DNA from 2 places in the Priestia sp. 40 genome. Region 1 is predicted to be linked to the other one. Evidence: riboswitches for the same ligand, from Rfam matches in the RefSeq annotation. Region 1 holds a riboswitch; the other holds the start of a gene.
The links. A riboswitch is a leader RNA that binds a small molecule or an ion and turns the genes downstream of it on or off. The one in region 1 is predicted to bind FMN.

Region 1 (4,393 bases):
CAATTTTTTACACAGTACGGGGAACTTGGAATGGTTGGAATTTTGGTCAGCGGCTTGTTTTTTATTTGGCTAGGTTCGAAAATGATGCTGCTTTCGCACGCAATTGGGGCTTCTTCTTATCAGCAGCTTAATACATATTTATTTGGTGATGTACTTGGAAAAGCGGTAAACGGTGTAATGATCGTCATTTTATTTGGAGTAACTTCAGTCATGCTAGCGAGTACGGGGGCAATAGGAAAAGAACAGTTCGGGCTGTGGCCTCCTGTTGGGATGATTTGTACAATTGTTTTAACTTATATATTTATCGCAAGAGGAATTAACGGTATTTTAATGGTTAATTCTCTTGTTGTGCCGATGATGCTTTCATTTGCTTTTATCATCTTTGTGCCAAATGTCAGCTATTTCTCACTGATTCAAACGAAGCCAGACTTAACGCTCGTCACACAGTGGAAGTGGGCGGTTAGTCCCTTTTTATATATTTCCCTAAATCTAGCTTTGGCTCAGGCCGTTTTGGTTCCATTAGGAAGCTCTGTGAAAGATAGGAGCGTGATTAAAAAAGGGGCCGTAATAGGAGGGTGTGTACTTACGTTTATGCTTGTTTCTACGCATCTTGCTCTTTCCAATTTGCCTTATTCATTTCAACTTGATATTCCGATGAGTGCCGTTGTTAAAAATATCTCAGCGTGGGTGAATGTTTTATTTACGGTAGTTGTGTTAGGTGAGATTTTTACTACATTGATTGGAAATGTATTTGGAATCGCTAAGCAGCTTCAATCATTTCTTCCCCTGAATGATAAGCAAGCTTTTGCGTTTATTATCTTGGCATGCTTTATTATCGGGCAATTTGGATATGCTCAGCTTCTTGAGTTTTTGTATCCGATATTTGGCTATATTGGACTAGCCTTTGTATGGATGCTATGTATTAAAAAAGAAAAAATAAGCTAAAAGCTGGATTTTAAAGAACAGATGTGAAAAAACGAAGTTAAATGATGTGACAAGTCGATTTTACTTTGCTATAATGTAAAACAAATAAGACTCTAGCAGTCGAATATATTATCCTTCGGGGTCGGGTGTAAGTCCCAACCGGCGGTGATAAAGCATATGCTTTTAAGCCCGTGACCCGTTTTCATACGATGTATGTTAGCGGTGGATCTAGTTAAAATCTAGAGCCGACAGTAAAAGTCTGGATGGGAGAAGGATCAGGAAGCACAGTTGTTTTTTTGTGTTGTATTAATAAGGGACAGGTTTGCCTTTTTTAAAGCTACCCTTGTTTTTGTACACAAAATATAACTGTTTATTTCGTATACAATTAGCGGAATTTTGCATAGATAAAACTGATTCAGCTCAGCCGACCCCTTGGACATTTGTTCAAGGGGCTTTTTTATTTTCAGTGGTTGGGGGAAAGATAAATATGAAAAAAAAGCAGCTGCTATTTCAAAACGGCATAAGAAGTTGGAATAGCGCCAAAGCAGGTGAAGAAAATGTTCACAGGTATTATTGAAGAAATTGGAAAAATAAAACGTATTCAAAAGGCTACAGAAGCAATTGTTCTTACGATTGATGCAAAGACCGTGTTAGAAGATGTGAACTTAGGGGACAGTATTTCAGTTAACGGAGTTTGTTTAACCGTAACGGCATACTCTCAAAATGAATTTACGGTCGACGTCATGCCGGAGACGATTAAAGCAAGTACCCTTCAGCTTCTAACCGTTGGATCACGTGTTAACTTAGAACGGGCGATGGCTGCAAATGGCCGGTTTGGAGGGCATTTCGTTAGCGGACACGTTGATGGAATTGGAACCATTGTAAGCAAAACACGTAAAGGAAATGCCTTTTATTATGAAATTCAAGTCGACCCTGAACTTCGTGAATTTATGATGTTAAAAGGATCTGTTTCTGTAGACGGAACAAGTCTTACTATTTTTGATGTCAGCAACCAATCATTTACTATTTCTCTTATTCCTCATACGGTGCTTCACACAGTCGTAGGAGACAAACAGCGAGGAGACAAGGTGAATATTGAATGCGACATGTTAGCTAAATATATGCATCAAATGATGACGAATAAGTCAACTCCTGGCGCCTCGAATCGTTCAGGTAATATGAAGGATTTGTTGCAGCAGCATGGTTTTACAAATTAACAGTGAGGTGAAAGCGATGTTTCATAAAGTAGAAGAAGCCATTGAAGAGTTAAAAAAGGGAAAAGTGGTTATTGTATGCGATGATGAAGATCGAGAAAATGAAGGAGATTTTATTGCATTAGCCGAAAAAACGACCCCTGAGGTTATTAACTTTATGGCTACTCATGGAAGAGGATTAATTTGTACACCTATTAATGAAGAAATTGCGCATAAATTGAATCTTCACCCGATGGTAGCGAACAATACGGATGTACATGGAACAGCATTTACAGTAAGTATTGATCATATTTCAAGTACAACAGGTATCAGTGCATACGAACGCTCTGCTACTGTTATGGCTCTTATAAATGAAGCGACGGTAGCAAGTGATTTTCAACGCCCAGGACATATTTTCCCGTTGATTGCAAAAGACGGGGGCGTTCTGCAGCGTGCAGGTCATACAGAGGCCGCTGTTGATTTAGCCGTATTAGCAGGAGGAAAGCCTGCGGGTGTTATTTGTGAAATTATGAATGAAGATGGAACAATGGCACGCGTACCGGATTTAACAAAAATTGCAGAGCAATTCGATTTAAAAATGATTACAATAAAAGATTTGATTGCCTACCGCCGCAAGCATGACCAGCTGATTAGCCGTGAAGTAGAAGTGAGCTTACCTACGGCATTTGGTGATTTTAAAGCTGTAGGATATACAAATAAACTTGATAATAAAGAACATGTGGCCCTTATCAAAGGTGATATTGATCATAATAGCCCCGTTCTCGTTCGCGTTCACTCCGAGTGTTTGACTGGAGATGTGTTTGGCTCTGAGCGCTGTGACTGCGGTCCTCAGCTTCACGCGGCTCTTACGCAAATTGAAGAAGAAGGACGCGGCATTCTGCTGTATATGCGTCAAGAGGGCAGAGGCATTGGCTTATTAAATAAGCTAAGAGCATATAAGCTGCAGGAAGAAGGATACGATACCGTAGAAGCGAATGAAAAACTCGGGTTTGCTGCGGATTTACGAGAGTATGGAATCGGTGCTCAAATCTTAAAAGACCTTGGAGTCAAACAAATGAAGCTTTTAACGAATAACCCTCGTAAAATTACTGGGCTAAAAGGCTACGACCTTGAAGTGGTAGAGAGAGTGCCTCTTCAAATGCCGGCAGTGGATGCCAATAAAAAATACTTAGATACCAAAGCTAAAAAACTAGGTCATTTATTACATTTATAAGTTTACACTTTTTTTCGTTATAACAAATGAAGCTAATTCATGAAAAGAAATGTAAATAACTATATATTACTACTAGCAGGAGGAACAAGAGATGAATCATTTATATGAAGGAAATTTAGTAGGCACAGGATTAAAAATCGGAATCGTGGTAGGGCGTTTTAATGAATTTATTACAGGCCGTTTACTTAGTGGAGCAGAAGATGCGCTCAAACGTCACGGCGTAGCTGATGAAGATGTAGATGTGGCTTGGGTACCGGGCGCTTATGAAATTCCATTAATCGCTAAAAAATTAGCTGAATCTAAAAAATATGATGCGGTTATTACGCTAGGAACCGTTATTCGAGGAGCTACTCCACACTTTGATTTTGTATGTAATGAAGTAGCAAAAGGCGTTGCATCTCAAAGCTTACAAACAGGCGTGCCAATTATCTTTGGTGTATTAACAACCGAAACAATTGAGCAAGCAATTGAGCGTGCAGGAACAAAAGCAGGAAATAAAGGATGGGAAGCTGCAGCATCAGCTATCGAAATGGCTAACCTTTCAAAAATGATTGAAGGATAATAGATACCATTCCAGTTTTTATAAGCTGAAGAGTTAAAAGAGGCTGAAACAAAAGTACGTTAGTTGAAGGAAAATCCGAACGATGAATCGTTCGGATTTTTTCATTGGCAGGGTGAACGCAGGTTTCATGTATGTATTGGCTTCTAACTGTAGATTAAAGGATAAAGTAAAGACTCCTGGGGGAAAAGCGGAAGAAGTGTGACCCCGCGTAAAGCGAAGTAGTCTTGCGCGGAAATCAGCTGCAGTGTAGAAAGCGATCCATACTATCTCATGTATCCCGTTTGTTCGCCTTTAGATTGAATTGATGTAGTTATGTCTCAAGCTCTTTTGAATAGAAGCTAGCTATGTATAATTTGGCTAAAACGTCTTACTCTAAGTAATAATTAGGTCGTAAAAGGGAGACGTCTATGCCTCATTATACTGCTTTTTTTGCATTGATTATTATCAGCACAGCCGTTTTGCTTACGGTATTCATACGTA
Region 2 (4,393 bases), on a different contig from region 1:
AAACCTTCAAAAGCTGAGATGATTTCTTCCTGCTGCTTAGGCGATACGTATGCATCGATTGAAAAAGATGGAACAAACAGAGCTAATTCTGCAATATGATCTTCAATTGTACTTTCTTTTAAACGCCTTATATAAGCAATCTCTTCAAGCGTCTTGCCTTTTTGAAGCCAGCTATACGTTTTTAACGTCGAGCTCGTCAAAGGCAATTCTAAATATAGATCATGTAAAAAAGAAGAAAGTACATGAAAGCTTTCATTATTTTTACTCACTTTTTCAATGATATGATGAATAACCCCTAAAAGTTGAATATGAACATAATGCTCATCGAGTTCATATTGATATGCTAACTGATTTTTTGTAAAGCCTACTCTTTGGTATCCAGTCAGTTGCAAAACAAAAAGAGACGCATCTCGTTCCGCACAACCTTTCAAGCACGTTCGGAGCTCTTTGAACAGCTGAGCGGCTAACTCTTGACGCGTTTGCTTTTGAGACATAATATACGTTTTGACCCATTGAATGACCTCAGCATTTTTGGAAATGGGTAAAAACCCTTTTTGAAAATACTGTAGGTTTGATAAGGTCTGAATGAACAAAGTGATTCTTGCTAAAAATAATTGAGTACTGCTTGCGAATTTCCATCCGTCTAAAGCTGGATGAAAAGGTCGAGCCGTCAGTTCATCTTTAAGGCGTGCTTGTCCCTTATCTGTCATCACATACTTTTGATTTTCAGTTTCTTCAATATACTGCTGTTCTTTCAGATATGCAACGCAGGTTTCAAAAGACCGTTTATCTAAGTAAACAAATGACTGAAAAAGAAACGAAATTCCAAAAATTTTTCCGTCTTGAATCGTTTGAGCTGACTTTTTACCTGTTAATAAATGATAAATACCATAGGCGGTTCTCTCACCTTTTAACTGTTTTATACAAAATAAAATGCTAACTTGAATATAATTCAAAGGTGTCAACTTCCTTTCTCATTCATTGTACCAAAAGTGACCAATAGCATGTGAGGTAAAGGCTTTTTAGTTCTTTCCTTTATGTATCAAAACGTTTGGATAAGTGAAGAAACCTTGATTTGATAAGCATTCTCAGTGACTTTTCTATTGAAAAGTTTTATAAATCATTTTACAATGAATAAGGAGAAATTTCACTCTTGATTCGCGAAGAGATTATATAATGAGAAATTTTCGAACACTTTACAGGAGGTCTTGTTATGCCAAAATATACAATTGTTGATAAAGATACTTGCATCGCATGCGGCGCTTGCGGAGCTGCAGCACCAGACATTTATGATTATGATGATGAAGGTATTGCATTCGTAACATTAGATGATAACCAAGGTGTAGTAGAAATTCCAGAAGATCTAGAAGATGATATGATGGATGCAATGGAAGGTTGCCCTACGGATTCAATTCGCGTAGCGGATGAAAAATTCGAAGGCGATGCTAATAAATTCGAATAAGTATTGAACAAACCTGTAGTGTACATGCTGCAGGTTTTTTTATATATAAAAATCGCTCTCCCCGGGAGAGCGATTGAATTAAACAGCAACGCGGCGCGTAATCCATTGCTTCATTTTTGAAAACAATAAGACAAAAATAACCCCTGTTGCTGCTCCTTTTATTAAGTTAAACGGCAAAATACCTGCAACGATATATTGACGTGCTTGTTCACTAGACATTTCTGGCGATTGTAAGAAGATTGTATATGCCGGTAAAAAGACATAATAATTTAAGACAGCCATGAGTATTGTCATTACAACCGTACCCGTAACCAAACCTATCGTTACGCCTTTAGCTGTTTTAAATCGACGGAACATGTATGATACAGGAAGAACGAACAGTAAACCAGCCACAAAGTTCGCAACCTGGCCAACCGGAACCCCTGTAGCACTTCCTTGAATTAAATAATTCAATAAATTTTTTATTCCTTCTACTATAACAGCAGCCATCGGTCCAAATACAAGTGCTGCTACGAGTGCAGGAATTTCACTAAAATCAATTGTTAAAAACGGAGGTAATCCAGGAATTGGAAAATTAATCATCATTAAAATATAAGCAATACTACTTAACATTCCTAGTATGACCAGCTTTTGAGTTTTCTTACTTTGTTGCATCTTGCCTCTCTCCTTCTTTGTGATCCACTCTTCAAAGAAGAAAGGTTCAACTTTATATCCCCACGCAAAAACCTCCCAACAAATGATTCGTTGAGAGGAGACATGGCAGGCATATTTAATAAACGTTCATCACATTAGGTTTTGAACGCTGAACCTCCACCTTCTCCCATCCAGACTGTACTGTCGGCTTTGGAATTTCACCAAATCTGCTCGTATGTATTACATATAAGCTCGCGGGCTCAAAACAATTTGTTTTTTACCGCCGGTCGGGAATTTCACCCTGCCCCGAAGATAGACCAATATTTAATTATGAATTTATTATATGTTATCTCGAATTAAAAGTAAATAAAGAAGTTTTTTAATTCCTATTAAATTGATGTCTTTTATAAACTTCATTACTGTTTTATATGTAAAATAAGGAAATAAGTGCATAACCAACAGCATTATGACATATTTATAGTTTCAATTTTACGTTTACAATTGTGTATTTGATAACTAATTGTAAAGTTTAAAAAATATAATTGACAGAATTTTTTTAACATGGTAAATTATCAAATATTTGATGATAGTAAAATCTAAGGGAGATGTTCACGTCATGTATAACGTATTAGTAGCTGATTCAATTAGCAATGAAGGTCTTGCTCCACTACTTGAAGCTCCTCATGTGAATCTTACGCGAAAAAAAGTTGAAGAAGTTGAGAATGATTTGCATACGTACGATGCGCTTTTAGTACGGAGTGCTACGACGGTTACAGAGGATTTGCTGGCAAAAATGCCGAATTTAAAAATTGTTGCTCGCGCTGGAGTAGGTGTCGATAATATTGATATTGAAGCCTCAACCAAACGAGGGGTTGTCGTTATTAACGCGCCGAACGGAAATACCATTTCAACGGCGGAGCATACATTTGCTATGATGGCTAGCTTGTTTCGGCATATCCCCCAAGGAAATGCTTCAGTCAAAGCGCGCGAATGGAACCGCTCAGCATTTGTTGGAACAGAGCTTAATCGCAAACACCTGGGCATTATCGGGTTTGGACGAATTGGCTCAGAGCTTGCTAAACGCGCAAAAGCCTTCAATATGAGCGTTCACGTTTACGATCCTTTTTTAACCTCTTCCCGAGCTGAAAAGCTAGGGGTAGAACTATTATCCCTGGATGAATTACTAGCAGCAGCGGATGTTATTACCGTGCACACTCCGCTTACGAAAGAAACAAAGGGATTGCTCAATCATGACACGTTAGCCAAAACAAAGAAGGGCGTGTTTTTATTAAACTGCGCACGCGGCGGGATCATTGATGAAAAAGCCTTAGTTCATTATTTAGAAATTGGCCATGTTCAAGGTGCAGCTATTGACGTATTTGAAGTTGAGCCGCCGATTGATAACCCTTTGTTACATTTTGATCAAGTTATTACAACTCCTCATTTAGGCGCTTCTACAAAAGAAGCCCAGCTTAACGTTGCTGAAGACGTGGCACATGACGTTTTGCGTTTTCTAGAAGGCAATCCTGTAAGCTCATCCATTAATTTACCGACGCTTTCTAAAGAAGTTTTTGAAAAAATTCAGCCGTTTACGAGCCTTACTAAACAAATGGGAGCTATTTTATCTCAATGCATGCGAGAACCTGTTCAGCATATCTCTATCTCCTACGGAGGTACAGTGACGGATTTAGAAACCACTTATATTACACGGAGCTTGTTATCAGGCTTTTTAACCCATCGTATCGACTCACCTGTTAATGAAGTCAATGCTTCTATGATTGCCAAAGAACGAGGCATTACATTTGGTGAAAAAACGTCGGAAGATACGCAAGGATATTCCAATATGATTGACGTTACAGTAACGGGCGAACAGCGTACGTTTACCATTACAGGTACCTATATAGCAGGATATGGCCCTAGAATTGTTAATATCGATTCGTTTGATATTGATTTTTATCCAGAAGGACATCTTCTTTATATCCGTCACAGTGATCAGCCCGGAGTGATTGGAAATGTAGGGAAAGTACTTGGAGATTTACGTATTAACATTGCTACCATGCAAGTGGGACGCAAGCAAAAAGGCGGCGAAGCCATTATGATGCTCACGTTTGATAAACTTTTAGAGGATTCTGTCATCACTTCATTAAAACAAACAAGCGAGATTGTGACCATACAGCGCATTGAATTGTGACATTGAAAAAAAAAGAGCCTTAGCGGCTCTTTTTTTATGGACTTATTTTTAACACTTGTCCTGCATTTAAAGCGGTGTTCTCTAAATGATTCCACTTTCTTAGCTGC

Region 2: it holds a riboswitch for FMN, as region 1 does, so the genes downstream of both, ACO1DI_RS06455 (ECF transporter S component) here and ribE (riboflavin synthase) in region 1, are expected to answer to the same signal.

The regions. Positions count from the first base shown of each region.
Region 1 covers NZ_JBMPZA010000017.1:261,312-265,704, reverse strand. Annotated here, with positions in the region: gene ACO1DI_RS21085 (amino acid/polyamine transporter II) at 1-945, shown strand, start outside; FMN riboswitch at 1,053-1,203, shown strand; gene ribE (riboflavin synthase) at 1,482-2,141, shown strand; gene ACO1DI_RS21075 (bifunctional 3,4-dihydroxy-2-butanone-4-phosphate synthase/GTP cyclohydrolase II) at 2,158-3,351, shown strand; gene ribE (6,7-dimethyl-8-ribityllumazine synthase) at 3,443-3,913, shown strand; gene ACO1DI_RS21065 (hypothetical protein) at 4,321-4,393, shown strand, end outside.
Region 2 covers NZ_JBMPZA010000005.1:1,042,633-1,047,025, forward strand. Annotated here, with positions in the region: gene ACO1DI_RS06445 (helix-turn-helix domain-containing protein) at 1-956, opposite strand, end outside; gene ACO1DI_RS06450 (ferredoxin) at 1,214-1,462, shown strand; gene ACO1DI_RS06455 (ECF transporter S component) at 1,541-2,116, opposite strand; FMN riboswitch at 2,271-2,413, opposite strand; gene serA (phosphoglycerate dehydrogenase) at 2,712-4,286, shown strand; gene ACO1DI_RS06465 (peptidoglycan DD-metalloendopeptidase family protein) at 4,321-4,393, opposite strand, start outside.